Regions from separate parts of the Leclercia sp. genome, predicted to be linked through region 1. Evidence: predicted binding sites of a transcription regulator. Region 1 holds the regulator's gene; each other region holds the start of a gene.

Region 1 (7,126 bases):
AAGCCGCTGCTCAGCGCTATTTCCACAAACCTGCCAGCCGCCTGTCGGCGTCAGAGGCCGCGCTGCTGGCCGCCGTGCTACCGAACCCGATTCGCTTTAAGGCCAGCGCACCCTCAGGCTATGTGCGCAGCCGTCAGGCGTGGATCCTGCGCCAGATGCGTCAATTGGGTGGGGAAGGATTTATGCAGGCCAATAAGCTGCATTAATCTTCGTCAAACCCGGCGTTGAACAGCGCAATCACTGCCGCCAGCGCCTCGACTTCCTGCGGGCCGGTGGCTTCAATTTCTATCTGCCGGCCCTTGGCGGAATCCAGCATCAGCAGGGCAATCACGCTGTTGGCTTCGGCTTCGGTCCCTTCGTCATTACGCAGCAGAACTTCTGCGTCAAACCCTTGCATCAGTTCGAACAACTTCATCGCCGGGCGTGCATGCATGCCCAGCTTATTGGTGATCTCAACGGTATGCTTTACGGTCATGTTTTACGTTTTTCCAGCGTACGATGACGGGACTGCACGTTTTTGCCGCGCGAGCGGAAATAGTCAGCCAGTTGCTCAGCAATATAGACCGAACGGTGTTTGCCCCCGGTACAGCCAATCGCCACCGTCAGGTAGCTGCGATTGTTTGTCTCCAGCATCGGCAACCAGAGTTCAAGGTAGCTGCGCGTCTGATAGATAAAGTTATGTACTTCCGTATGCCTGTCAAGGAACGCGGCGACGGGCTTATCCAGGCCGGTCATCGGACGCAGCTTCGGATCCCAGTGCGGGTTCGGCAGGAAACGCACGTCAAACACATAGTCTGCATCGATAGGGATGCCGTGCTTAAAGCCGAAGGATTCAAATACCATCGTCAGCTCGCGCTCGCGTTTGCCCAGCAGGCGGGTACGCAGCATCTCCGCCAGTTCATGGACGGACATTTCGGAGGTATCGACGATCAAATCGGCGCGGGAGCGCAGCGGCTCCAGCAGATCGCTCTCCTGGTCAATGGCGCTTTCCAGCGACAGATTTTTGCTGGAGAGTGGATGCAGACGGCGGGTATCGCTGTAGCGACGGATCAGCGTATTGCGATCGGCATCAAGGAACAGCAGCTGAGGTGAGAACGCCTCCGGCAAACTGCTCATCGCCTGCTCAAAGATCTCCGGCGATTCAGGCATGTTACGCACGTCGATGCTGACCGCGGCGGAAATCTGCCGATCGGCCAGCGATTTAGCCAGCTCGGGCAGCAGTACCACCGGCAGGTTATCGACGCAGTAAAAGCCCATATCTTCCAGCGCTCGCAGGGCGACCGATTTCCCGGATCCCGAACGACCGCTGACGATCATCAGCACCATGTACCGTTTCTCCTCAGGACTACAGATGTCAAAGCCATCACCCGATTACGCATCATCCTGATTGCCTTCCGTTTCCGTAATGATTTGATAAAGCTCCTCATCGCTTTGTGCCGCGCGTAAACGGCGACAGATGGTTTTATCCGCCAGACGTTTAGCCACCAGCGAGAGGGTGTGCAAATGCGTTTTGGTCTGATCGGCTGGCACCAGCAGGGCAAACAGCAAATCGACAGGCTGGTTATCAATGGCATCAAAGGCGATAGGTGTTTCCAGCTGAACAAACACGCCTACAGCGCGCAGAGTATCCTCTTCAAGTTTGCCATGGGGAATGGCGATGCCGTTGCCGATGCCGGTACTGCCCATTTTTTCGCGGGTCAGGATCGCTTCAAATACCACTTGCGGTGGCAGGCTCAGCTGTTTTGCGGCCAGTTCACTGATGATCTCCAGCGCACGTTTTTTGCTCTGGCAGTGAACGGCACTGCGGGTACATTCCTGATTAAGGACACTGCTCAGTTGTAGAGTTGAATCGTTATTCATCATAATTTCACCTAAGCGCTAACTGTACAAAGGGCCCGTTGTGTTTCACAACAGGCCATCCTGCACCCGTTAACTGCCCGGACAATTAGTGTTGTTTCAGTTTATCTTTATGTTTGTTTAGCTGTCGTGCCAGCTTGTCAATCAAGCCGTCGATAGCCGCATACATGTCTTGTCCTTCCGCACTGGCATGGATCTCGCCTCCGTTAACATGCAGGGTCGCATCCGAGATATGAGTCACTTTTTCCACTTTTAACACAATGTAGACCTGATTGATCCTCTCGAAATACTGCTCAAGCTTGGCGAATTTTGCGTTCACAAATTCGCGCAGGGCCTCAGTGATTTCGACGTTGTGTCCAGTGATGTTGAGCTGCATAGTGTCTTCCTTATCGGTTGTGTCAGACCAGTTGTTTACGCTGGTTTGACGGCGGAATGGATAAAGACTCTCGATACTTCGCAACAGTGCGGCGTGCCACCATGATACCTTGATCGGACAGCATGGTGGTTAACTTACTGTCGCTCAGTGGTTTCGCGGGGTTCTCCGCGGCGATCAATTTTTTCACCAGCGCCCGGATGGCCGTCGACGAGGCTTCGCCGCCGCCTTCGGTACTGACATGGCTGGAGAAAAAATACTTAAGCTCAAAAATACCGCGCGGACTGTGCAGATACTTCTGCGTCGTCACGCGGGAAATCGTCGATTCATGCATCTCGACGGCCTGGGCGATATCGGCCAGCACCATCGGCTTCATAAACTCTTCACCCTGCTCAAAAAACGCCTGCTGCTGCTCTACGATGCAGCGGCTGACGCGCAGCAGGGTATCATTGCGGCTCTCGAGGCTTTTGATTAGCCAGCGCGCCTCCTGCAGATTACTGCGGATAAACTGGTTATCCGAGTCGTTACGCGAGCTGGTGCACATCGAGGCGTACTGCTGATTTATTTGCAGGCGCGGGATGCTGTCGGAATTGAGTTCCACGGTCCACAGGCCGTTATGCTTGCGCACCAGCACGTCGGGGATGACGTACTCGGGCTCGCTGGTCTGGATGGACTGCCCCGGACGCGGGTCCAGCGACTGAATCAGATTAACCGCTTCTTTCAGGATCTCTTCTTTCAGCCGCGTGACGCGCATCAACGAGCGGAAGTCGTGATTGGCCAGCAGATCCAGATGTTCGCTGACGATCAGGCGAGCCTCTTCCAGCCACGGCGTCTCTTTGACGAACTGAGAAAGTTGAATCAGCAGGCAGTCACGTAAATCCCGTGCCGCGACGCCGATCGGATCAAAACGCTGAACGCGCTTGAGAACCGCTTCGACCTCTTCAGGGTCGATCTCATCATCACCGATACTTTCCAGAATGTCGTCCAGCGACACGGTCAAATAGCCGGTTTCATCGACGGCATCGACAATGGAGGTGGCGATGGCGCGATCGGTATCGGAAAACGGCGTCAGCTCCACCTGCCACATCAGGTAATCCTGTAGTGACTGGGTGGTTTCGCCCTGATACACCGGCAATTCGTCATCCTGATAGTCTGCGCGCGTGCCTGACGGCGTGCCGGCGGTGTAGATCTCATCCCAGCTGGCATCGAGAGGCAGCTCGTCAGGCATCTCTTTTTGCTCCAGCGCGTCAACGCTGTCGAGCGTTTCGTTGTCCTGGGTTTGCTGCGTTTCTACCTCGTCGTGAAGATCGGTTTGCTCAAGCAGGGGATTGCTGTCCAGCGCTTGCTGCAGCTCCTGCTGAAGTTCTAGCGTCGACAGCTGCAACAGACGAATGGCCTGTTGTAACTGCGGCGTCATTGCCAGCTGTTGGCTGAGCCTTAATTGCAAACCTTGCTTCATGTTCAGAGCATTTTTCTCCGTTTAGGCGAGACTGTACTTCTACCCTATCAGAGTCTGAAGTCTTCCCCAAGATACACGCGCTTAACATGATCGTCTTCGAGGATCTGCTGCGGGGTACCGTGGGCAATAAGATGGCCCTGGCTGACGATGTAAGCTCGTTCACAGACCGCCAGCGTCTCGCGCACGTTGTGGTCGGTGATCAGAACCCCCAGGCCGCTGTCGCGCAGATGCTCAATAATCCTTTTGATGTCGATAACCGAAATCGGGTCAACGCCCGCAAACGGTTCATCAAGCAGGATGAATTTCGGGTTGGCCGCCAGCGCACGGGCAATTTCCACACGGCGGCGTTCACCACCGGAGAGCGCCTGGCCAAGGCTGTCGCGCAGATGTTCGATATGGAACTCTTCCATTAGCTCGTTGGCGCGATCCTGACGCTGCTCGGAGGTCAAATCGTCACGGATCTGCAGCACCGCCATCAGGTTGTCGAAGACGCTCAGACGGCGAAAAATGGAGGCTTCCTGCGGCAGATAACCGATGCCGCGACGGGCACGCGCGTGAAGGGGCAGCAGGCTGATGTCTTCGTCATCAATGATGATGTTACCCGCATCGCGCGGCACAATGCCGACCACCATATAAAAGGTAGTGGTTTTACCCGCACCGTTAGGACCCAACAGGCCGACAATTTCGCCGGAGTTGACGGTCAAACTGACATCTTCCACTACGCGACGGCCCTTGTAGGCTTTGGCGAGATTCTTTGCAGTTAATGTTGCCATAACGAATTAGTTACTCTTTTTCTGTGCCGGGGCCTGATTGTTATTTTTGTCCTGCAGCTGTGATGGAACCAGGACGGTCGTCACGCGTTTGCCTTTTTCACTGAAGGCCTGCATTTTTTGCTCTTTCACCAGATAGGTGATCTTATCGCCCGTGATGTTGCTGTCGAGCTGCTCCAGGTACGCCTTGCCGGTCAGTATCACGAAGTCTTTCGCCAGCTCGTAATGCATCTGGGAGGCGTGGCCCTTCACCGGTTTGCCGTTGTCCTGCATCTGGTAGAAGGTGGCCGGGTTACCGTAGCCATCGATAATTTCTTTACCGTCTTCCCCGCCTGGACGCGTCACCACTACCTTATCGGCGTTGATTTTGATGGTGCCCTGGGTCACGACAACATTGCCGGTAAAGGTCACTACGTTGCCCTGCATATCGAGCGACTGCGTATCGGATTCGATATGAATCGGCTGCTCGGTATCACCCGTCACAGCAAGCGCAGGCAGGCTGACGGCCAGCATCGCGCTGGCAATAATAAATTTAAGGCTGAGTTTGTTTGCTTGGAATTTCATAGGAGGTTCTAACCTTTTCAATCAGCTCTGCGTTCTTGCTGCGTAAGTTCCCGCGCATTCTCAGACCGCTGGAATTAAATGTTGTGCCGTATAGCGTGACCAGATCCTGCGACGTGACATCCTGAGTCACAAGGTTAATCTGTGCGTTATCGGTTGTGATTTTGCGCAGCTGTGAGTCTGCGGTCAGCGCATTCACCTCAACATGACCATACAGATAAAGCATACGGTCATTCGTCAGTTTTGCCCGGTCTGATTTAATCGACCATGTCGGAATTTTATTGACATCAAACGTGGTCATCACCGGTTGGGTAAACCAGGAGACACCCTGTTCGGAAAAATACTCAACGTGCTGAGCGATAAGGCGATAATTCAACGCGCCTTCCGGGCTATAGACCACGGTATCGCTATGATCGCTTTTGTATGTTGGATCGTTAGTATTGACCGTCGGCGCTTGTTCGTCGTCCCGGTCAGCGAGATTCACGCCAATCAGTACTAGTGCTACCAGCGAAAGCAGAATAATAACCCAACGTCTGGTTTTACTCATATCGATTGCCCTTTGGCCTCATCAAGCTTACCTTGCGCCAGCAGCAGCAGGTCGCAGACTTCTCTTACTGCGCCGCGGCCACCGTTGATACGGGTGACATAGTCAGCACGCGGGATCAAAAGCGGATGGGCATCGGCAACGGCGACGCTCAGACCCACTTCTGCCATCACTGGCCAGTCAATCAGATCGTCTCCGACATAGGCGACGTTTTCCGGGGCGATGGCAAGTTTACCAAGTAAGTCCCTGAAAGCGACCATCTTATCGGATTGTCCCTGATAGAGATGGGTAATGCCCAGCGTTTCGCAACGATCTTCTACCAGTTTAGCCTTACGTCCGGTGATGATGGCAACTTCTATGCCAGAAGTGAGCGCACAGCGAATGCCGTAGCCATCACGCACGTTGAAGGCTTTCAGCTCTTCGCCATTGTTGCCCATATAAATCAGGCCATCAGACAGCACGCCATCCACATCAAGGATCAGCAGGCGAATGTTTTCGGCCTGCGACATCATCTGCGCACTAACCGGACCATAACAGGTTGCAAGGGATGCACCCGCATTACTCATTGTCTTATCCTTCATTACACTACGCCTGCGCGCAGCAGATCATGCATATGTACCACACCCAGCAATTGGTCGCCATCAGCAACCATAACGGAGGTGATATTGCGGGACTGCATCAGGTTCAATACTTCGACAGCCAGCGTACCGGGGCGCACCCGGATCCCCCCGGTTGTCATCACATCGGCGATACCCAGCTTGCGGACATCGACTCCCATATCAAATACACGGCGCAGGTCGCCGTCGGTGAAGATCCCTTCGATAATCATCCGATCGTTGCAGATGACGGTCATGCCGAGATTTTTACGGGTAATTTCCAGCAGCGCATCGCGCAGGGAGGCGTCTTTGCTGACGTGCGGAATTTCGTCCCCGGTGTGCATGATGTCATTCACCCGCAGCAGCAATTTACGTCCCAGCGCGCCGCCCGGATGGGAGAGGGCGAAGTCTTCTGCGGTAAAGCCACGGGCTTCGAGCAGGGCAACAGCCAGCGCATCGCCCATCACCAGCGCCGCGGTGGTGCTGGAGGTAGGTGCCAGCCCCAGCGGGCAGGCTTCTTTCGGCACTTTAACGCACAGATGGATATCCGCGGCGCGCGCCATGCTGCTCTCCGGGCGGCTGGTAATACAGATGAGGGGAACGTGTAGTCGCTTCAGCACCGGGATCAGCGCCAGGATTTCATTCGATTCGCCAGAGTTTGATAGCGCGATGACAATATCCTGGGCCGAAACCATTCCAAGGTCACCGTGCGCCGCTTCGCCAGGGTGAACGAAAAAGGCGGTGGTGCCAGTACTGGCGAAGGTGGCCGCCATTTTACGGCCAATGTGCCCGGATTTGCCCATTCCCATCACCACGACTTTGCCGGTGCAGTGGAAAAGCTTCTCACATGCGAGGCTAAAGTCCTGATTAATATATTGATCTAACTGCGCCAGACCTTCACGTTCTATCTCCAGAACTTGTATTCCTGCTTTCTGAAAGTCAAAACCCGGCTGCAATTCTATTTGC
Region 2 (7,126 bases), on a different contig from region 1:
AGCTTACCTGTTCAACCTTACTACTAAGCAAACACACTTTCAAATTAAGTGAAAAATAGTTTCAAAAAACAAAGATGCGCTCACAATTTTGTACTCAGGCGCGTTTTTGCCACCATTAAGAAACGGATGGCGTAGGATTGAAGGAGCCGGGGCTCGTAGCAAAGAGAAGGGGCAGAACAGGCGTTTAATCCTGGCATTGCGATGCACATCAGCCGCTAGTATAGGTTATTTCAACGCATTCAGAGTGTTCTATGAAGAGATTATGCACTGGCGGCCTGCTCCTGTTGCTGGCAGGCTGCGGCGTCACCCGGCAAGCAGAAGTCAGCAGCGTCGACGTCACGTCAGGTGTTGTCATGCTCAATTACGATCAGGCCATGTTGCAGAACGCCCGCTATGACGACTACGTCACCAGCGGCACCGCGACCCGTGAATGCCAGGCGATGGGGTACAGCACGGCTATGGCCTACGGTCAGCCGATCAAAACCTGTAGCCTCATCAGCGGCTCGCTGTGCCTTAATGAAACCATGACCATCCAGTATCAGTGTCATGGCTATGCCCCGCAGCCCGTCGTCACCCCCGCGTATTATTAATTCCGTTGCCAGCGGTCCTGCTGGCAATAATATTTCAAACACGAAACAGAATAATTCTCATTAATAGAATTAAATTACCCGCAATGCGTTTTATTCCCATTCGTATTATGATTATTTAAATATTTATTTTACTTTTTGCAAATAAATAAATAACAAATTATAGTGACGCTCACGTTGACCAGTTAATAATAATACGGAGCTGCACCATGCTTAAAACTGAAATGATCGACAAGCTTAATGAGCAAATGAATCTGGAGCTTTACTCTTCCCTGCTCTATCAGCAGATGAGCGCCTGGTGTAGCTATCACAGTTTTGAGGGCGCCGCGGCATTTATGCGCCGTCACGCGCAGGAAGAGATGACCCACATGCAGCGTCTCTTTGATTATCTTACCGATACCGGCAGCCTGCCGCGCATTACACCGGTGGCTTCACCGTTTGCCGAATACGCCTCGCTGGACGAACTTTTCCGCGCCACCTACGAGCACGAGCAGCTGATCACCCAGAAAATTAACGAACTGGTCCATGCGGCCATGACCGGCCAGGATTATGGCACCTTTAATTTCCTGCAGTGGTATGTGGCAGAACAGCATGAAGAAGAGAAACTGTTTAAATCGGTTCTCGATAAACTGTCGCTGGCCGGGAAATCCGGTGAAGGGCTGTACTTCATTGATAAAGAGCTGTCGACGCTCGATGCACAAAATTAATATTAACGCGGCGCCTTCCGGCGCCGCATTATTTTTAATGTCGACACATTTTACTTTCGTGGGTTGAAAACCCGCTATCCCGCGGAATAAATTTCCCGCGTGCCGCCAGAAAAGCCACCAGCTCCGTCGCAGTCATTTCCGCCGCCGAACAGGTGTGAAAACGCGCTTCCTCACCAAACCGTGCGGTAATTGCCGCCACCAGGCTCGCTTCGGTGTACTGCTCACCAGACTCTATCATCATCGTCAGCACGTCGTGCCCATGTATGGATGCCATAAACCCTCCTGAATGAAAGGCGCAGCCTGACAGGTTCTGCCCCTGCCCGCCTTGCGCTGGCGCAGGATTCGCTTTCGATCTCCCTGCCCGCGGATTGTGATTAATTTCGTAAAGCTGACTTTACAGGTGTTGTAACGGCTGTTTGACGAATCTGCGCTTTTACCTTACTCTGCGCCGCAGATTTTGTCGCGATAGTGCAAGGCCGTAGAGGAAAACGTGAAGAACAGAACGCTGGGAAGTATTTTCATCGTCGCCGGAACGACGATTGGGGCCGGGATGCTGGCGATGCCGCTGGCAGCGGCGGGCGTCGGGTTTGGCGTCACGCTGGTGTTACTGGGCGTACTCTGGGCGCTGATGTGTTACACCGCCCTGCTGCTGCTGGAAGTGTATCAGCACGTTCCTGCCGATACCGGACTGGGATCGTTGGCCGGGCGCTATCTGGGCCGCTTCGGCCAGTGGATCACCGGCTTTAGCATGATGTTCCTGATGTATGCCCTGACCGCGGCCTATATCAGCGGCGCGGGTGAGCTTATCGCCTCCAGCGTTAACGACTGGTTTAACGCCGATATCTCCCCCACCACCGGGGTGATCTTCTTTACCCTGATTGGCGGCGGCGTGGTCTGCGTGGGCACCTCGCTGGTGGATCTGTTCAACCGTTTTCTGTTCTCGGCAAAAATCCTCTTCCTGGTGGTGATGCTGGCGCTACTGGCACCGCACATTCATAAAGTCAACTTGCTGACCCTGCCGCTGGAGAAAGGGCTGGCGCTGTCGGCCATCCCGGTGATTTTTACCTCGTTTGGCTTTCACGGCAGCGTGCCGAGCATCGTCAGCTATATGAATGGCAACGTGCGCAAGCTGCGCTGGATCTTTATCACCGGCAGCGCCATCCCGCTGGTGGCGTATATCTTCTGGCAGCTGGTGACGCTAGGCAGCATCAACTCATCGACCTTTATGGGGATGCTGGCCAGCCATACCGGCCTGAACGGGCTGCTGCAGGCCCTGCGGGAAGTGGTCGCATCGCCGCACGTGGAGCTGGCGGTGCATCTGTTTGCCGACCTCGCCCTGGCGACCTCGTTCCTTGGCGTGGCGCTGGGCCTGTTCGATTACCTTGCCGATCTGTTCCAGCGCAGCCGCACCGTTAGCGGGCGTATTCAGACCGGGGCGATCACCTTCCTGCCGCCGCTGGCCTTTGCGTTGTTTTATCCGCGTGGGTTTGTGATGGCGCTGGGGTATGCAGGTGTGGCGCTGGCGGTGCTGGCACTGCTGCTGCCGTCGCTGCTGGTCTGGCAGAGCCGTAAGCATCATCCAGGCGGCGACTACCGGGTGCCAGGCGGGAAACCGGCGCTGTGTCTGGTCTTCGCCTGCGGGATTGCGATCATTCTGGTGCAGTTCGGGATTGCGGCGGGGCTGTTACCGGCAGTGGGATAAGCCGTTGTGCCGGGTGGCGCTGCGCTTACCCGGCCTACGATACCTGTTGGCCGTGCAAGCGAAGCGCCGCCGGGCGCTGTTAATGCAGACAGCAGTTCTTGAATTTCTTACCGCTGCCGCACGGGCAGGGATCGTTGCGACCGACTTTGGTGCCGTTGATCACCGGCTGCTGGGCGACCGGCTCCTGCGGGTTGGCAATCCAGTAGTTGTACAGACGCAGCGCCGCAGGACGAATGCTCTCGATGCTCTGCTGGAACTCCTCTTCGCTGAAGCTATCCAGGCGCTCAAAGTTCTCTTCGGAGCCGTGCAGGGCGATCAAATCCAGATCGGCACGCAGGGACTCCGGCAGGGATGACCAGTCGGTCAACGCCACGCCGCGCATATAGCCGAAGCACCACTCTTCCACCACGGTATAGGTTTCACCCTCGACATCGTTCATACCAAACATCGGTTCAAACTGTTCCGGGTAGTCGCTCAGGCGCTCGGCGATGTCGTTCATGTGCTTGAAGCAGAGATCGATAAAGCGGTTCATCTCGCGATCGTTCTTCCAGCGCGGAATGTTTTTCTCACCGCCCCACACCGCCACCAGCCAGCGGTCCGGCTCAACCACCACCGGGCCAGACAGCACCGCGGTCAGCATCCCGTCGAGCTCCGAGACGTCCATCACGGATTCGGCGTCATTACCGTAGGTCATTAAGGTCTCTTCCAGCCACTCCATTTCGGTTTCGTTTAACGGGCCTTCGGTCATGGGTAAATCTCCTGCAGAATAGAATTGCGTGCAGATTAACACAGAAACCCCGTTACACGGTCCCTTTCCCCTGCCGTTACCGGGCGCTTTAGTGGTGCAAAACGGTTCAAATCGTGACCGTTGCACAACTTATGTGCTTTGTTGTTAATGAGATGTGATCCCCGCTGTAATTTCACTTCGTGGTGCCGGGTGGCTTAAAACGGCGCTCTATACTGAAAATTGTCGAAACACTGGCAATACGCTGCCGTTCTGGCAACCATTTTGCTTACTGTTGTCCTGAGGGTGAAAACCTTCAGGCAATCTCGCCTGTTTCTGCGGTATGTCGTCCGTTTAGTGCATTACGTTTTGAATACGTTTTGGATTGGGTACGCCTCCGGCGTTCGGCTACACAGGGTTCGTGCATAAAACCACTCAGAAAAGGTACATAATAATGTCGCTGAAATTGATCAGAAGTCCTCTCTCTATCGTGCTGGCAGGGTGTCTGGTGACGGCGTTTTCCGCCCAGGCTGATATCGTGATTGGCGTGGCAGGACCCTTCACCGGGCCGAACGCAACCTACGGAGATCAATACTGGCACGGCGCGACGCAGGCCGCGGAAGACATTAACGCCGCGGGCGGCATTAATGGCGAGAAGATCAAACTGGTGCAGGGCGATGACGCCTGTGAACCGAAGCAGGCCGTCTCGGTCGCTAACCGTCTGGTTGACCAGGATAAGGTCAAAGCCGTGGTCGGCCACTTCTGCTCCTCCTCCACCATGCCGGCCTCCGAGGTCTATAACGACGCTGGCGTACTCGCCATCACCCCCGGCTCCACCAACCCGCTGATCACCGAGCGCGGGATGAACGACATGTTCCGCATGTGCGGTCGCGATGACCAGCAGGGTCAGGTCGCCGCTGATTTTATTATTGATAAGCTGAAGGCCAAACGGGTGGTGATCATTCACGACAAAGACACCTACGGCCAGGGGCTGGCGGATGCCACCAAAGCGGCGCTGGCGAAACGTGACGTTAAGGATGTGATGTACGAAGGCCTGTCGCGCGGCGAAAAAGACTTTAACGCGCTGGTGACCAAAATCGGTGCCCAGAAGCCGGACGTGGTCTTCTTTGGCGGCTGTCACCCGGAAGCGGGCCCGCTGGTGCGCCAGATGCGTGAGCAGGGCGTGCAGGCCAAATTCTTCTCCGGCGACTGCATCGTCAACGAAGAGATGGTCACCGCTGCCGGGGGCGCGCAGTACACCAACGGCATCTATATGACCTTCGGTAAAGACCCGCGCCTGATCCCGGAAGGCAAAGCGGTGATCGACAAATTCCGCGCCGGTAAATTCGAGCCAGAAGGTTACACCCTCTACTCTTACGCCTCCGTACAGGCCATTGCTGCGGCCTTTAAAGCCACCGGTTCCGATCCGGCGAAAGCCAGCGAATGGCTGAAGGCCAATTCGGTGGATACCGTAATGGGCAAAAAATCCTGGGACAGCAAAGGCGACCTGAAAGTCTCTGACTACGTGGTGTATGAGTGGGACGACAAGGGTAAATATAAGGAAGTGCAGTAACGGGACGGAATCACGCTCAACGTCGGTATGGCGACATACCGACGCACTAAAACCATCGGGCCGCACCGCAACCGGCGGCCTATAACACGAGCGCGCGATGATGGAAACTTTCTTTCTGCAGCAGTTAATCAATGGCCTGACGCTGGGGTCGGTCTACGGATTGATCGCCATCGGCTACACCATGGTCTACGGCATTATCGGCATGATTAACTTCGCTCACGGCGAAGTGTATATGATCTCTGCCTATCTCTGCGCCATCGGCCTGGCGCTCCTCTCCTTCTTCGGGCTGGAATCCTTCCCGCTGCTGATCCTCGGCACGCTGGTCTTCACCATCGTGGTGACGGGGGTATATGGCTGGACCATCGAGCGCATCGCCTATAAACCGCTGCGTAACTCCACGCGCCTGGCGCCGCTGATCTCCGCCATCGGCATGTCGCTGATCCTGCAAAACTACGCTCAGATCAGCCAGGGTCCACGCCAGCAGGGGGTCCCCACCATGTTGGACGGGGTGCTGCGTTTTCATATTGGCGAGGGCTTTGTGCAGATCACCTACACCAAAGTCTTCATTCTGATCGCCTCGTTCACCGGGATGCTGTTGCTCACCTGGATCATCAGCCAGACCCGGCTCGGGCGGATGTGCCGCGCCGTGCAGCAGGATCGCAAGATGGCGTCGATTCTGGGCATCAATACCGACCGGATAATCTCCCTGGTGTTCGTGATTGGCGCGGCGATGGCCGGGCTGGCGGGGGTGCTGATCACCATGAACTACGGCACCTTTGATTTTTACGCCGGGTTTATCATCGGGATTAAAGCCTTCACCGCCGCCGTCCTCGGGGGGATAGGCTCCCTGCCCGGCGCGATGCTCGGGGGGCTAATCCTCGGCATTGCCGAGGCGCAGTTCTCCGGCATGGTGAACTCTGACTATAAAGACGTGTTCTCCTTTGGATTGCTGGTGGTGATCCTGATTTTCCGTCCTCAGGGACTGCTTGGCCGCCCTGTCGTGGCTAAGGTATGAGGGAAAAAAGATGACTGCACAAATCGTTTCGCAAACCGTATCCCACGACGGTTTTTCGCTTAAGCGCTGTCTTCTCGACGCCATTTTTGCCGGCATGGTGGCGCTGATCGTATTTGGTCCGATCGCCGGCGTGGTGCTGGACGGCTACAGCTTTAACTTCGAAGGACGGCGGCTGGCGTGGATCATCGCCACGGTGATGACGGGCCGATTTCTACTGAGCGCCTTTTTATCTACCGCGCCGGGCCGACGCGTGATGGCCCGCTTCGACAACGATAACTCAGGGGTCTACGTCCGCCCGCCGGAGTACAAAAGCCGGATGCGCTGGATCCTGCCGCTGATTATCGCCCTGGCGGTCTGTTTTCCGTTCGTCGCCACCAAGTACGTGCTGACGGTGGCGATCCTCGGCCTGATCTACGTCCTGCTAGGCCTCGGGTTGAATATCGTGGTCGGTCTCGCGGGCCTGCTGGACCTCGGCTATGTCGCCTTCTACGCCATCGGTGCCTACGGCCTGGCGCTGGGCTATCAGTATCTGGGGCTCGGCTTCTGGACCATGCTGCCGCTGGCGGCGCTGATGGCCGCCGCGGCCGGAGCCTTGCTCGGCTTCCCGGTGCTGCGGATGCACGGCGACTATCTGGCGATTGTGACCCTCGGCTTCGGAGAGATCATCCGCCTGGTGCTGAACAACTGGCTGACCTTTACCGGCGGGCCGAACGGCATCTCCGCCCCACCCCCGACCCTGTTCGGGCTGGAGTTTGGCCGACGGGCCAAAGATGGCGGCGTGCCGTTCCATGAGTTCTTCAATATCACCTTTAACCCCA
Region 3 (7,126 bases), on a different contig from region 1:
CGAGGTGTTCAGCGTCAGCAAAGCGATGTGCAACGCCGCACGGGAAGTGATCCTGATGGCCGACTCGTCGAAGTTTGGCCGTAAAAGCCCGAATATTGTCTGTAGCCTTGAGAGCGTCGATAAGCTGATCACTGACGCGGGTATCGATCCGGCGTTCAAAAAAGCGCTGGAAGAGAAAGGAATCGAAGTGATCGTAACCGGAGAGAGAGATGAGTGATTTTCTGTTAAATGCGGGTCGTCAAACCCTGATGCTCGAACTACAGGAGGCCAGCCGCCTGCCGGACCGTCTGGGAGAGGATTTCGTTCGGGCGGCAAACACCATTATTCAGTGCGAAGGAAAAGTGATCGTCGCGGGCATTGGCAAATCCGGGCATATCGGCAAAAAGATTGCCGCGACCCTGGCCAGCACCGGCACCCCGGCCTTTTTTGTCCATCCGGCGGAAGCCCTGCACGGCGACCTGGGGATGATCGAAAGCCGCGACGTGCTGCTGTTTATCTCCTACTCCGGCTCGGCGAAAGAGCTGGATCTGATCCTGCCTCGCCTGCAGGAAAAATCGGTCGCGCTGCTGGCAATGACCGGTAAACCGCGTTCGCCGCTGGCGCTGGCCGCCAAAGCCACGCTGGACATTTCGGTGGAGCGCGAAGCCTGCCCGATGCACCTGGCCCCGACCTCCAGCACCGTCAATACCCTGATGATGGGCGATGCGCTGGCGATGGCGGTGATGCAGGCCCGCGGCTTTAATGAAGAAGATTTTGCCCGCTCTCACCCCGCAGGGGCGCTGGGCGCGCGCCTGCTGAATAAGGTGCATCATCTGATGCGCAGCGGTGACGCCACCCCGCAGGTGAGGCTGAACACCAGCGTGATGGACGCGATGCTGGAGCTGAGCCGCACCGGCCTGGGTCTGGTGGCGGTGTGCGATGACGACAGCCAGGTAAAAGGTGTCTTCACCGACGGCGACCTGCGTCGCTGGCTGGTGGCCGGCGGCAAACTGGAAGTGAGCGTCAGCAGCGCCATGACCTCCGGCGGCCTGACGCTGAATGCCGAAAGCCGCGCCATTGAAGCCAAAGAGCTGCTGCTGAAGCGCAAAATCACCGCCGCTCCGGTGGTGGACGACGCTGGCCGCCTGTGCGGTGCCATCAACCTGCAGGATTTCTACCAGGCAGGCATTATCTAGCTCTTGAGACCCAGACGTTTCGCCAGCCGGTGCAGGTTGGCGACGTCGGTCTCCAGCGCCCTCGCGCTCGCCGCCCAGCTGCGGCTGTTCTGCTCCAGCGCCCGGGTAATCATCTGGCGTTGAAACGCTTCCGTCGCCTCACGCAGATTCTGATTCGCCACTACCGGGGTTTCCGGCGTTACCGCAGGCGCGCTCTCATCATGCAGGGCAAAATGCCGGGCGTGGATCACCACGTCATCCCCCAGCCGTGCCGCCCGGGCCAGCACCACCGCCCGATGGATGGCATGTTCCAGCTCGCGCACGTTGCCCGGCCAGCCGTAGCTCAGCAGGTGCGCCCGCGCACCGGGGCTGAGCACCACCCGGGATAACCCCATCCGTAAACGGCACTGCTCGCAGAAATAGCCCGCCAGCAGCACCACGTCCTCACCCCGCTCGCGCAGCGGCGGCACCGAAAGCGGGAAAACGCTCAGACGATGGAACAGGTCGGCGCGGAAGTTCCCGGCCAGCACCTCTTCGCGCAGATCGCGGTTGGTGGCCGCCAGCACCCGCACGTCAACCCGCAGGCTGCGGTCGTCGCCCACCCGCTGGATATCACCGTACTGCAACACCCGCAGCAGCTTGGCCTGCAGCGCCAGCGACAGCTCGCCAATCTCATCGAGGAACAGGGTGCCGTTATCGGCCATCTCAAACTTGCCGCTGCGGTTGCTGATGGCCCCGGTAAAGGCCCCTTTCACGTGGCCGAACAGCTCGCTCTCCGCCACGCTCTCCGGCAGGGCGGCGCAGTTGAGATAGACCAGCGGATTGACCGCCCGCGGTGAGGCCTCGTGGATGGCTTTCGCCACCAGCTCTTTGCCGGTGCCGGTTTCGCCCTCGATCAGCACGTTCAGGTCGGAGGCGGCGACAATCTCAATCTCTTTTTTCAGGCTCATCATGCCCGGCGACAGGCCGATCATCTCGGTGTTTTTCACCTGCTCAAACACTGCCGGGCCCGTGGGCAGGCTGTTCTGGCTCTCGAGCTGCTCAATCAGCAGGGCATTGTTCAGCGCCCCGGCGGCGAGGGCGGCAATCAGCCTCAGCTCCTCGTCGCTGAAGGTATCGAACTGATCCGGCGACATGCCGTCGAGCGTCAGGGCGCCAATCAGGTTCTGCCCGGCAAACAGCGGCAGGCCGATACAGGCGTGCACCTTCAGGCTCTCCTGGCCGGGGATTAACCCGTCGTAAGGATCGGGCAGGTCGCTGTCGGCCGGGAAGCGCACGACATCCCCGGCGCGGGCGATGGTCTCCAGCCGCGGATGCCCCTCCAGGGTAAAACGTCGCCCCAGCACGTCCTGGGCAAGGCCGTCGATCGCCAGCGGGATAAACTGCCGTCCTTCATAGCGCAGCAGCGCCGAGGCATCGCAATCCAGCACGTGACGCAGGGTGGAGATCAGCCGCTGAAAACGATCCTGATGGCCGATACCGCTCTGCAATTCAATGGCGATTTTCGCCAGCACCTCTACAGAAAAACTCATTGTCGCCTCGCTGTCATTTTGACAATGCATATTGTCATATTGACTATATCAATAACAGTCAAATTGACTACCTCTCAGGAGGTATTATTTATAAATTCCATAAAAATCAAGCAATTAAAAAGTTGGCACGCAACCTGCAATTACCATTACATCTTTCGTTTAATTTCGCTGTATTAAGTTGAGGTTGCTATGTCTATTCTGGTTAAAAACAATATTCATTGGGTTGGTCAACGTGACTGGGAAGTGCGTGATTTTCACGGGACGGAGTACAAAACGCTGCGCGGCAGCAGCTACAACAGCTATCTCATCCGGGAAGAAAAAAACGTCCTGATCGATACCGTCGATCATAAGTTCAGCCGTGAGTTCGTGCAAAACCTGCGCAGTGAAATTGACCTCGCCGATATCGACTACATCATCATTAACCATGCTGAAGAAGATCACGCCGGGGCGCTAACCGAGCTGATGTCCTGCATCCCGGACACGCCGATTTACTGCACCAATAACGCCATCGACTCCATCAATGGTCATCACCACCATCCAGAGTGGAATTTCAACGTCGTGAAAACCGGTGACTCACTGGATATCGGCAACGGCAAACAGCTGATCTTCGTTGAAACCCCAATGCTGCACTGGCCGGACAGCATGATGACCTACATGACCGGCGACGCCGTGCTGTTCAGTAATGACGCCTTCGGCCAGCACTACTGCGACGAACGTCTGTTCAATGACGAAGTGGATCAGGCCGAGCTGTATGAGCAGTGCCAGCGCTACTACGCGAATATCCTAACCCCGTTCAGCCGTCTGGTGACGCCAAAAATTACCGAAATCCTCGGCTTCAACCTGCCGGTGGATATGATTGCGACCTCTCACGGGGTGGTATGGCGTGAGAACCCAACCCAGATCGTCGAGCAGTACCTGAAATGGGCGGCAGACTATCAGGAAGATCGCATCACCATTTTCTACGACACCATGTCCAACAACACCCGCATGATGGCCGACGCGATTGCCCAGGGCATCAACGAAGTGGATCCGAACGTGGCGGTGAAAATCTTTAACGTGGCGCGCAGCGACAAGAACGACATTCTGACCAACGTCTTCCGCTCCAAAGGCGTGCTGGTGGGGACCTCCACCATGAACAACGTGATGATGCCGAAAATTGCCGGCCTGGTGGAAGAGATGACCGGCCTGCGCTTCCGCAACAAACGCGCCAGCGCCTTCGGCTCCCACGGCTGGAGCGGCGGCGCGGTTGACCGCCTCTCCACGCGTCTGCAGGATGCGGGCTTTGAAATGTCGATGAGCCTGAAGGCGAAATGGCGTCCGGATCTGGATGCGCTGGAAATCTGCCGTCAGCACGGTCGTGACATTGCACGTCAGTGGGCGCTCGCTCCGCTGCCAGACGCGACCCCAAAAGCCGCACCTGAACAGGAAACCGCTGCCGCCGCTGCCGCAGCCGACCTCGGGCCTTGCATGCAGTGCAGCGTCTGCCAGTGGATTTACGATCCCGCCCTCGGCGAACCGCTGCAGGATGTCGCTCCAGGCACACCGTGGAGCGACGTGCCGGATAACTTCCTGTGCCCGGAATGTTCCCTCGGTAAAGACGTCTTTGACGAACTGGCATCGGAGGCAAAATGAGCCACGGCATTGTGATTATCGGCTCGGGCTTCGCCGCCCGCCAGCTGGTGAAAAATATCCGTAAACAGGATGCGAACGTCCCGCTGACGCTGATCGCCGCGGACAGCATGGATGAGTACAACAAGCCAGACTTAAGCCACGTTATCAGCCAGAGTCAGCACGCCGACGACCTCACCCGCCAGACGGCGGGGGAGTTTGCCGAACAGTTTAACCTGCGTCTGTTCCCTTACAGCTGGGTCACCGACATTGATGCCGCCGCGCACGTGGTGAAAGCGAAAGACCAGCAGTGGTCGTATGACAAACTGGTTCTGGCCACCGGGGCTTCGGCCTTTGTGCCGCCGGTTGCGGGCCGCGAACTGATGCTGACCCTGAACAGCCAGATGGAGTACCGGGCCTGCGAAACCACGCTGCGTGACGCGAAGCGGGTGATGATTGTCGGCGCGGGGCTTATCGGCAGCGAACTGGCGATGGATTTTTGCCGGGCCGGGAAAGCGGTCACCCTGGTTGACCATTCCGCCAGCATTCTGTCGGCGCTGATGCCAGCCGAAGTAAGTAGTCGCTTACAGCATCGGCTGACCGATATGGGCGTGCATTTGCAGCTGAAATCCCAGCTGCAAAGCCTGAGCAAAACCGATACCGGGATCTGCGCCCTGCTGGACAGAGACCGCTGCATTGAGGTGGATGTCGTCATTGCCGCCACCGGCCTGCGTCCGGAAATCGGGCTGGCCCAGCGTGCGGGTGCGGAAACCAACCGCGGCGTGAAGGTCGACAGCTATCTGCAAACCACCCAGCCGGACATCTATGCCCTGGGCGACTGCGCCGAAATCAACGGCCAGGTGCTGCCGTTCCTGCAGCCGATCCAGTTAAGCGCCATGTATCTGGCGAAGAACCTGCTCGGGGGCAACACCCCGTTGAAACTGCCTGCCATGCTGGTGAAGGTCAAAACGCCGGAACTGCCGCTGCATCTGGCAGGTGAAACCCAGCGCCAGGATCTGCACTGGCAGATCGCCATCGAACCTCAGGGGATGGTGGCGAAAGGGGCCGACAGCGAAGGCCATTTGCGCGCCTTCGTGGTCAGTGAAGATCGGATGAAGGAGGCCTTTGCCCTGCTGAAATCATTATCTGTTTAACCCTCAAACTCTCGCACTGACTCGTTGTATGCTTGTCCGATTTTGCCTTTCGCAGCCCCGGTGCCCCGGGGCTTTTTTAATGCGGAACAGCTGCTAAACCCCGTCCTGTTTTAATCCCTTTTTGCGGCCTACTCTGTTGCGGTATTCATCAGCCGGAGACCGCCAATGAACAACTTCGCCCAGGAACTTAACTATCTTGCTGCCTGGTTCAGACAGGCAAAGAAACATGAACGTATTTTATTCCGCTGGCTGTATCTCAGCCCGGAAGCGCGCATCGAGCGCCTGCGCGAGCTTATGATGCCTGTCAGTAAGCGCTGATTGCCCGGCGGCGCTCACGCTTGCACGGGCCTACGGTTTTTGTAGGCCGGGTAAGGCGTAGCCGCCACCCGGCAAAACAAACCGCACCGTTTATTATCGCGCAAAAACCCCTACACTCTTCACAACGCCTTTGTCAGGGATGCCGCCATGCGCCAGATCCAGAAAATCCGCCAGTACCAGCGGCTCGCCGTGCATTATGGTTTCAGCGCCAGACTCACCACCATCGCCGAAGTCGCGGAGGTAGCGCTGTGCAGCGAACGTCACGCCCGGACGCTGTTACGCCAGCTGGCGGAAAGCGGCTGGTTAAGCTGGAAGGCGCAGCCGGGGCGCGGGCATCGCGCTACCCTGCACTGCCTGGTGACCACCAGCGAACTCAGCGCCCCGCTGATGCATGCCTGCCTGGAAAAAGGCGATTATCAGAGCGCGCTGCAGCTGGCGGATGGCGATCCGGCCAGCCTGCATCACATCATCACCCCGTTTCTTGGCGGCAAATGGCTGAAGCATCAGCCGACGCTGCGCATCCCCTGGTATCGCCCGCTCACCTCCCTGCACCCAGCGCTGCATCGTCGGCGCGCCGAGCAGCATATTATCTGCGCGGTCCACGCCGGGTTAACCCGGTATGAGCCGGGCCAGGCGCAGCCGGTGGCGGATCTGGCGCACCACTGGGCCTGCTCTGGCGACGGACTGCGCTGGCATTTTTATCTGCGCAGCGGCGCACACTGGCATAACGGCCAGCCGCTGAACGATGACGATATTCTGAGTGCGATGCAGCAGCTGCTGGCCGATCCGGCGCGCAACAGCGGGCTGTTGCATATCGACGCGGTCACCCTCGTCGCCCCCTGGTGTCTGGCGGTGTATCTGCATGCCCCGGATGCGCTGCTGGCCCATCGCCTTGCGCATCCGGTCTGCCGCCTGCCGCATCCCCGACAGCCGGAGATCGGCGCCGGGCCGTTCGCCATTGCCCGTCACCATTCGCATTTTCTGCGTCTCGAGCGCCAGCCCTGGTACTTTGCCGCCCATCCGCTGCTGCACGCGATTGAGTTCTGGCGCACCGGCACGGTCGCCGATAAACCGGCATGGATCACGGTAGGGAAAGGCAGCGCCCCGCAGGAAGCGGTGACCTCAACCAGCGGCGGTTTTGCCTGGCTGATGGTCAATGCAAAATTGCCCAAAGCGCTGGCCGCGTATTTGCGCCAGACCGCCCTGACCCTCAATCAGCAGTGCTTTGGCCGCCGCGAAGATCTGCAGATCCACACCGAAATCCTTCCCGGCCTGCGGGTGCCCACCCTGCCCGCGCCGTCTGATATCGACCTGCCCCCCCGGCTGAAACTGGTGTGCTATAACACCCCTGAGCTGCGCG
Region 4 (7,126 bases), on a different contig from region 1:
GGCGCGTGCTGTTGTTCGGGGCTTCTTACCAGCTGGCAGTTGAGCTGCGGGAAGATTTTTACCGCCAGCTCAGCCGCCAGCATCCGGAATTTTATCTCCGCCACCGCACCGGGGACCTGATCGCCCGCGCCACCAACGATGTGGATCGCGTGGTCTTTGCCGCCGGGGAAGGGGTGCTGACCCTGGTGGACTCGCTGGTGATGGGCTGCGCGGTGCTGATTGTGATGTCGACCCAAATCAGCTGGCAGTTGACCCTGCTGGCGCTGCTGCCGATGCCCATTATGGCGCTGGCGATTAAACGCTACGGCGACCAGCTGCACCAGCGCTTCAAGCTGGCGCAGGCGGCCTTTTCCTCGCTCAACGACCGGACCCAGGAGAGCCTGACCAGTATCCGGATGATCAAAGCCTTCGGTCTGGAAGATCGCCAGTCGGCGCTGTTTGCTGCCGATGCCGCCGATACCGGGGCCAAAAACCTGCGCGTCGCCCGGATCGACGCCCGCTTTGATCCCACGATCTATATCGCCATCGGCACCGCCAACCTGCTGGCCATTGGCGGCGGTAGCTGGATGGTGATTAACGGCTCGCTGACCCTCGGCCAGCTGACCAGCTTTGCCATGTATCTGGGGCTGATGATCTGGCCGATGCTGGCCCTGGCCTGGATGTTTAACATCGTTGAGCGCGGTAGCGCGGCCTACAGCCGGATCCGTGACATGCTGGCCGAAGCGCCGGTGGTCAACGACGGCAGCGAGCGCGTGCCGGACGGGCGCGGCGAGCTGACATTCTCAGTGCGGGCATTTGCCTATCCGCATACGGAAAAAACGACGCTTGAAAATGTCCATTTTACGCTGCAACCGGGGCAAATGCTGGGGATCTGCGGCCCGACCGGGGCGGGGAAAAGTACCGTGCTCTCGCTTATCCAACGCCATTTTGATATTGACCAGGGCGAGATCCGCTTCCACGATATTCCGCTTACCCGGCTGCAACTCGACAGCTGGCGCAGCCGGCTGGCGGTGGTGAGCCAGACGCCGTTCCTCTTCTCCGACACCGTCGCCAACAATATTGCACTGGGTTGCCCGCAGGCGACCCGGGAAGCGATCGAGCACGTCGCCCGTCTTGCCAGCGTGCATGAGGATATCCTGCGCCTGCCCCAGGGCTATGAAACCGAAGTGGGCGAGCGCGGCGTGATGCTTTCCGGCGGGCAGAAGCAGCGCATCTCCATTGCCCGCGCGCTGCTGCTCAACGCCGAGATCCTGATCCTCGACGATGCCCTCTCCGCCGTCGATGGTCGCACCGAACATCAGATCCTGCACAACCTTCGCCAGTGGGGGGAGGGGCGCACGGTGATCATCAGCGCTCATCGTCTGTCGGCCCTGACCGAGGCGAGTGAAATTCTGGTGATGCAGCACGGGCATATTGCCCAGCGCGGGCAGCATGAACAGCTGGCGGAGCAGCCGGGATGGTATCGCGATATGTATCGCTATCAACAACTGGAAGCGGCGCTGGATGATGTGCCGGACATGACCGAGGAGGCCGCCGATGCGTAGTTTTTCCCAGCTGTGGCCCACCCTGAAACGCCTGCTGGCGTATGGCTCGCCGTGGCGCAAACCGCTGTCGCTGGCGGTGGTGCTGCTGTGGATTGCGGCGATTGCCGAAGTGACCGGTCCGCTGCTGATCAGCTATTTCATCGATAACATGGTGGCTAAACACTACTTGCCGCTCGGCCTGGTGACCGGGCTGGGGGTGGCCTATGTTGGCCTGCAGCTGCTGGCGGCCGGGCTGCACTATGCCCAGTCGCTGCTGTTTAACCAGGCCGCCGTCGGGGTGGTACAGCAGTTACGTACCGACGTAATGGATGCCGCCCTGCGCCAGCCGCTGAGCGCGTTCGATACTCAGCCTGTCGGGCAGATTATTTCCCGCGTCACCAACGATACGGAAGTGATCCGCGATCTCTATGTCACGGTGGTGGCCACGGTGCTGCGCAGCGCTGCCCTGGTCGGCGCCATGCTGGTGGCGATGTTCAGCCTCGAGTGGCGCATGGCGCTGGTGGCGATGGCCATTTTCCCGGCGGTAATGATTGTGATGGTTATCTACCAGCGCTACAGCACGCCGATTGTCCGTCGCGTGCGCACCTATCTGGCGGATATCAACGATGGCTTCAACGAGGTCATCAACGGCATGAGCGTCATCCAGCAGTTCCGCCAGCAGGAGCGCTTTGGCGAGCGGATGGGCGAGGCCAGCCGCTCCCACTATATGGCCCGCATGCAGACGCTGCGTCTGGATGGTTTTCTTTTGCGTCCGCTGCTCAGCCTGTTCTCGGCGCTGGTGCTGTGCGGGCTGCTGATGCAGTTTGGTTTTGCCGCTGGCGGCACCATTGAGGTTGGGGTGCTGTATGCCTTTATCAGCTATCTGGGCCGCCTTAACGAGCCCCTGATCGAGCTGACCACCCAGCAGTCGATGCTGCAGCAGGCGGTGGTTGCTGGCGAGCGCGTCTTTGAGCTGATGGATCGCCCGCGTCAGGCCTACGGTCTTGACAATCGCGACCTGCAAAGCGGCACCATTGAGTTTGATAACGTCTCCTTTGCCTATCGCGACGACCGGCTGGTGTTGCAGGATATCGATCTGAAGGTGCCCTCCCGGAGTTTCGTCGCGCTGGTGGGGCATACCGGCAGCGGTAAAAGTACTCTCGCCAGCCTGCTGATGGGTTACTACCCGCTCACTGAAGGGGAAATTCGCCTCGACGGGCGTCCGCTCTCCACGCTGAGCCATGCCGCGCTGCGTAAAGGCGTGGCGATGGTGCAGCAGGATCCGGTGGTGCTGGCCGATACCTTCTTCGCCAACGTTACGCTCGGGCGTCCGTTTAGCGAGGAAAAGGTGTGGGACGTGCTGGAGAAAGTACAGCTGGCGGAGCTGGCGCGCGGCCTGCACGACGGCATACACACCCGGCTGGGCGAGCAGGGGAATAACCTCTCGGTGGGGCAAAAACAGCTGCTGGCCTTGGCCCGGGTGCTGATAGATACGCCCCAGGTGCTGATCCTCGATGAAGCCACGGCCAGCATCGACTCCGGCACCGAGCAGGCGATCCAGCAGGCGCTGGCTAGCGTACGTGAACACACCACCCTGGTGGTCATTGCCCACCGCCTGTCGACCATTGTCGAGGCAGATACCATTCTGGTGCTTCATCGCGGCCAGGCGGTTGAGCGCGGTACCCACAGGCAACTGCTTGAGGCGAAAGGGCGTTACTGGCAAATGTATCAGCTGCAGCTGGCCGGGGAAGAGCTGGCCGCCAGCACGCGTGAAGAGTCGCTCAGCGCCTGATGCACTAAAATTAAGCAACCGACCAGCCGCTGAATCGGTTGGTGCAAAAATGAAACGCATCATGCACTGTCATGGTGCGTTTTTTTTCGTCCGCTCTCCGCCACGCCTCATCTTTCCTCTCTTTTTAATTCTGGCACACCCCTTGCAATAACTAATCAGTTCGCGAGCCATTACCGAATTCTGACTGGAGAGATATATGAAGCTGGTTACCGTGGTCATCAAACCATTCAAGCTCGAAGACGTGCGTGAAGCACTCTCTTCAATGGGTATTCAGGGACTGACCGTCACCGAGGTGAAAGGCTTTGGGCGACAGAAAGGTCATGCGGAGCTGTACCGTGGCGCCGAATACAGCGTCAACTTCCTGCCAAAAGTGAAGATTGACGTGGCGATCGCCGACGATCAGCTGGATGAGGTTATCGACGTGATTAGTAAAGCAGCCTACACCGGCAAAATTGGCGACGGCAAAATTTTCGTTGCTGAGCTGCAACGCGTTATTCGCATTCGTACAGGCGAAGCCGACGAAGCGGCACTGTAAAACATCAGGCACACAGTGATAGGGATCGAGAAAATGAACACAACAACACTCAAAGCAGGTCTGGGGTCTCTGGCACTGCTGCCGGGGCTGGCAATGGCGGCACCGGCGGTCGCAGACAAAGCCGATAACGCCTTTATGATGATTTGCACCGCGCTGGTGCTGTTTATGACCATTCCGGGAATCGCGCTGTTTTACGGCGGCCTGATCCGCGGCAAAAACGTCCTCTCCATGCTCACTCAGGTGACAGTAACCTTCGCCCTGGTATGCGTCCTGTGGGTGGTCTACGGCTACTCGCTGGCCTTCGGTGAAGGCAATGCCTTCTTCGGCAGCTTCAACTGGGCGATGCTGAAAAATATCGAGCTGACCGCGGTGATGGGCAGCTTCTATCAGTACATCCACGTGGCGTTCCAGGGCTCCTTCGCCTGTATTACCGTCGGCCTGATCGTCGGGGCGCTGGCAGAACGTATTCGCTTCTCCGCGGTGCTGATCTTCGTGGTGGTCTGGCTGACCCTCTCCTACGTGCCGGTGGCGCATATGGTCTGGGGCGGCGGTCTGCTGGCTTCCCATGGCGCGCTGGACTTTGCGGGCGGTACCGTGGTTCACATCAACGCCGCGGTAGCGGGCCTGGTGGGCGCATACCTGATTGGCAAACGCGTCGGTTTTGGCAAAGAGGCCTTTAAACCGCACAACCTGCCGATGGTCTTTACCGGCACTGCAATCCTCTACTTCGGCTGGTTTGGCTTTAACGCCGGTTCCGCCAGTGCAGCAAACGAAATCGCGGCGCTGGCCTTCGTGAACACCGTAATTGCGACCGCGGGTGCCATTCTCTCCTGGATCTTTGGCGAGTGGGCGGTACGCGGTAAACCTTCTCTGCTGGGTGCCTGTTCCGGTGCGATTGCCGGTCTGGTTGGCATCACCCCGGCCTGTGGCTTTGTTGGTGTGGGCGGGGGGCTGCTCGTCGGTATCGTGGCGGGTCTGGCTGGTCTGTGGGGCGTTACTGCGCTGAAACGCGTGCTGCGTGTGGACGATCCTTGTGATGTCTTTGGCGTGCACGGCGTGTGCGGCATCGTTGGCTGCATCATGACCGGCATCTTCGCCTCAACCTCACTGGGTGGCGTCGGCTACGCAGAAGGCGTGACCATGGGTCATCAGGTGCTGGTGCAGCTGGAAAGTATCGCCATCACGGTGGTCTGGTCGGGCGTAGTCGCCTTTATCGGCTACAAGCTGGCGGATATGACGGTGGGTCTGCGCGTACCGGAAGAGCAGGAGCGCGAAGGTCTGGACGTCAACAGCCACGGCGAGAATGCGTATAACGCTTAAGTAAAAGCAAACGGCAACCACAGGTTGCCGTTTTTGTGTTTGCACCCTCTCCCTGTGGGAGAGGGCCGGGGTGAGGGCACCAGACCGCACAAACTATCAGCCCCGGTTGCGCATCACCCCTTCCTGCACCGTAGACGCCACTAACACCCCATCCTGCGTATAAAACTCACCGCGAACAAACCCGCGCGCGCTCGACGCTGAGGTACTCTCCACGCTGTACAGCAGCCAGTCGTTCATATCAAACGGACGGTGGAACCACATCGAATGATCGATAGTGGCAACCTGCATTCCTTTCTCGAGGAAGCCTACGCCGTGCGGCTGTAGGGCAACCGGCAGGAAGTTGAAATCGGACGCGTAACCCAGCAGATACTGATGGACGCGGAAATCTTCCGGCACCGTGCCGTTGGCGCGGATCCAGACCTGACGCGCCGGCTCGGCGGTATGGCCTTTCATCGGGTTATGGAACTCTACCGGGCGGATTTCCAGCGGTTTGTCGCAGAGAAACTTCTCTTTCACCTGCGGAGGCAATAGGTGCGCCAGCGCGCGGGCAATATCCGTTTCAGACTTTAACGCGTCCGGCGATGGGGCAGGGGGCATCGTTTTTTGATGCTCATAGCCCGGTTCCGGTGCCTGGAAGGAGGCGGTCATATAGAAGATCGGCTTGCCGTTCTGCACAGCCGCCACGCGGCGGGCGCTGAAGCTGTTGCCGTCACGCAGGACTTCCACGTCATAAACGATCGGTTTCTGGCTGTCGCCAGGGCGCAAAAAGTAGCTGTGAAAGGAGTGCACAAAGCGTTCCGCAGGTACTGTCTCTTTAGCTGCGTAGAGGGCTTGCCCCACAACCTGACCGCCGAATACCTGGCGTAAGCCCAGATCTTCGCTTTGTCCCCGAAAGAGTCCTTCTTCAATTTTTTCCAGGTTTAATAATGTCAGCAGATTGCCTAGTGCCTGACTCATAGTCGTCCTCAATTAAAACGCCGTGGCGAAAGATAGGCAGAGTATAACGCAGAAATGGAAGTGGTCCGATGGGTGCAATAATCTGAATAACAGGGAGATTCCAGGCATAAATAATTGATGTGTGCCACACTTACTCTCGTTAACCTGGTATTAACCACTCATCTGGCGGTATCGATCCCGCTGGTGCATTGATGATAAGGAGAACTCAATGAAACTCGTGCACGTGTTAAGTGGTTTAGCGGTAGCGGTTGCTCTCTCTGCCTGCGCGGATAAAAGTGCAGACATCCAGACGCCAGCGCCAAACCCAAATACTGCTGGCGTGGCCACTCAGCCGACCATTCAGCAGCCAAATGTTTCCGGGACCATCTGGATCCGTCAGAAAGTGGCTTTGCCGCCGGATGCGGTCTTAACCGTCACCCTGTCTGATGCTTCGCTGGCCGATACTCCGTCGAAAGTACTGGCGCAGCAGGCGACCCGTACCGAAGGCAAACAGGCGCCGTTCAAGTTCGAACTGCCGTTTAACCCGGCGGACGTGCAGCCTAACGCGCGCATTCTGCTGAGCGCCGCGATTACCATTAACGATAAGGTCGTGCTGGTGACCGATATCGTGAAACCGGTAATTAATCAGGGCGGTACTAAAGCCGACCTGGTGCTGGTGCCTGTACAGCAGACCGAGTTGCCGTTACAGCCTGGCGGCGGTGCGCCCACTACCGTACCGTCCACCTCGCCAACTCAGGTGAGCCCGTCTACGGCCACCCCGGCACCGACCCAGCTTTAATGTCGCCAGCCCCTCTCGCCTGAGAGGGGCTGTTTAATACCGCCAGCGGTATTGCTGCAAATCAATCTGCCCGCTACCTGATACCTGTACCCCTTCGCTGAGCAAGGCCTGACGCTGACGCTGTAAATCAGGGCCCGTTAAAGAGATCGCGCCATGGCGGTTCACTACCCGGTGCCAGGGCAAGGTACTTCCTTCCGGCAGCCGTTTAAGTACGCCACCCA

What was found. The regulator sigma-54, encoded in region 1, starts transcription at its own class of promoters, with help from an activator protein. The targets are predictions, from matches to a motif close to GTTGGCACANNTTTCGCTNT.
Positions count from the first base shown of each region.
Region 2: the regulator sigma-54 is predicted to act here: its motif matches at 3,993-4,012, upstream of V7Q49_RS01995 (branched-chain amino acid ABC transporter substrate-binding protein).
Region 3: the regulator sigma-54 is predicted to act here: its motif matches at 2,808-2,827, upstream of norV (anaerobic nitric oxide reductase flavorubredoxin).
Region 4: the regulator sigma-54 is predicted to act here: its motif matches at 3,445-3,464, upstream of glnK (P-II family nitrogen regulator).

Region 1 is NZ_DAIQCE010000006.1:112,234-119,359, reverse strand. It holds gene mtgA (monofunctional biosynthetic peptidoglycan transglycosylase) at 1-206, shown strand, start outside; gene npr (PTS phosphocarrier protein NPr) at 203-475, opposite strand; gene rapZ (RNase adapter RapZ) at 472-1,326, opposite strand; gene ptsN (PTS IIA-like nitrogen regulatory protein PtsN) at 1,372-1,863, opposite strand; gene hpf (ribosome hibernation promoting factor) at 1,946-2,233, opposite strand; gene rpoN (RNA polymerase factor sigma-54) at 2,256-3,689, opposite strand; gene lptB (LPS export ABC transporter ATP-binding protein) at 3,737-4,462, opposite strand; gene lptA (lipopolysaccharide ABC transporter substrate-binding protein LptA) at 4,469-5,023, opposite strand; gene lptC (LPS export ABC transporter periplasmic protein LptC) at 4,992-5,567, opposite strand; gene kdsC (3-deoxy-manno-octulosonate-8-phosphatase KdsC) at 5,564-6,130, opposite strand; gene kdsD (arabinose-5-phosphate isomerase KdsD) at 6,145-7,126, opposite strand, start outside.
Region 2 is NZ_DAIQCE010000001.1:447,371-454,496, reverse strand. It holds gene yecR (YecR family lipoprotein) at 252-590, shown strand; gene ftnA (non-heme ferritin) at 797-1,294, shown strand; gene V7Q49_RS02010 (YecH family metal-binding protein) at 1,329-1,568, opposite strand; gene tyrP (tyrosine transporter TyrP) at 1,785-2,996, shown strand; gene V7Q49_RS02000 (YecA/YgfB family protein) at 3,076-3,744, opposite strand; gene V7Q49_RS01995 (branched-chain amino acid ABC transporter substrate-binding protein) at 4,175-5,293, shown strand; gene V7Q49_RS01990 (ABC transporter permease subunit) at 5,394-6,308, shown strand; gene livM (high-affinity branched-chain amino acid ABC transporter permease LivM) at 6,319-7,126, shown strand, end outside.
Region 3 is NZ_DAIQCE010000011.1:74,966-82,091, reverse strand. It holds gene srlR (glucitol operon DNA-binding transcriptional repressor SrlR) at 1-217, shown strand, start outside; gene gutQ (arabinose-5-phosphate isomerase GutQ) at 210-1,175, shown strand; gene norR (nitric oxide reductase transcriptional regulator NorR) at 1,172-2,686, opposite strand; gene norV (anaerobic nitric oxide reductase flavorubredoxin) at 2,876-4,318, shown strand; gene norW (NADH:flavorubredoxin reductase NorW) at 4,315-5,448, shown strand; gene V7Q49_RS19495 (hypothetical protein) at 5,614-5,766, shown strand; gene V7Q49_RS19490 (SgrR family transcriptional regulator) at 5,914-7,126, shown strand, end outside.
Region 4 is NZ_DAIQCE010000002.1:275,075-282,200, reverse strand. It holds gene V7Q49_RS10635 (SmdA family multidrug ABC transporter permease/ATP-binding protein) at 1-1,544, shown strand, start outside; gene V7Q49_RS10630 (SmdB family multidrug efflux ABC transporter permease/ATP-binding protein) at 1,537-3,315, shown strand; gene glnK (P-II family nitrogen regulator) at 3,512-3,850, shown strand; gene amtB (ammonium transporter AmtB) at 3,884-5,170, shown strand; gene tesB (acyl-CoA thioesterase II) at 5,267-6,127, opposite strand; gene V7Q49_RS10610 (YbaY family lipoprotein) at 6,336-6,905, shown strand; gene V7Q49_RS10605 (MGMT family protein) at 6,939-7,126, opposite strand, start outside.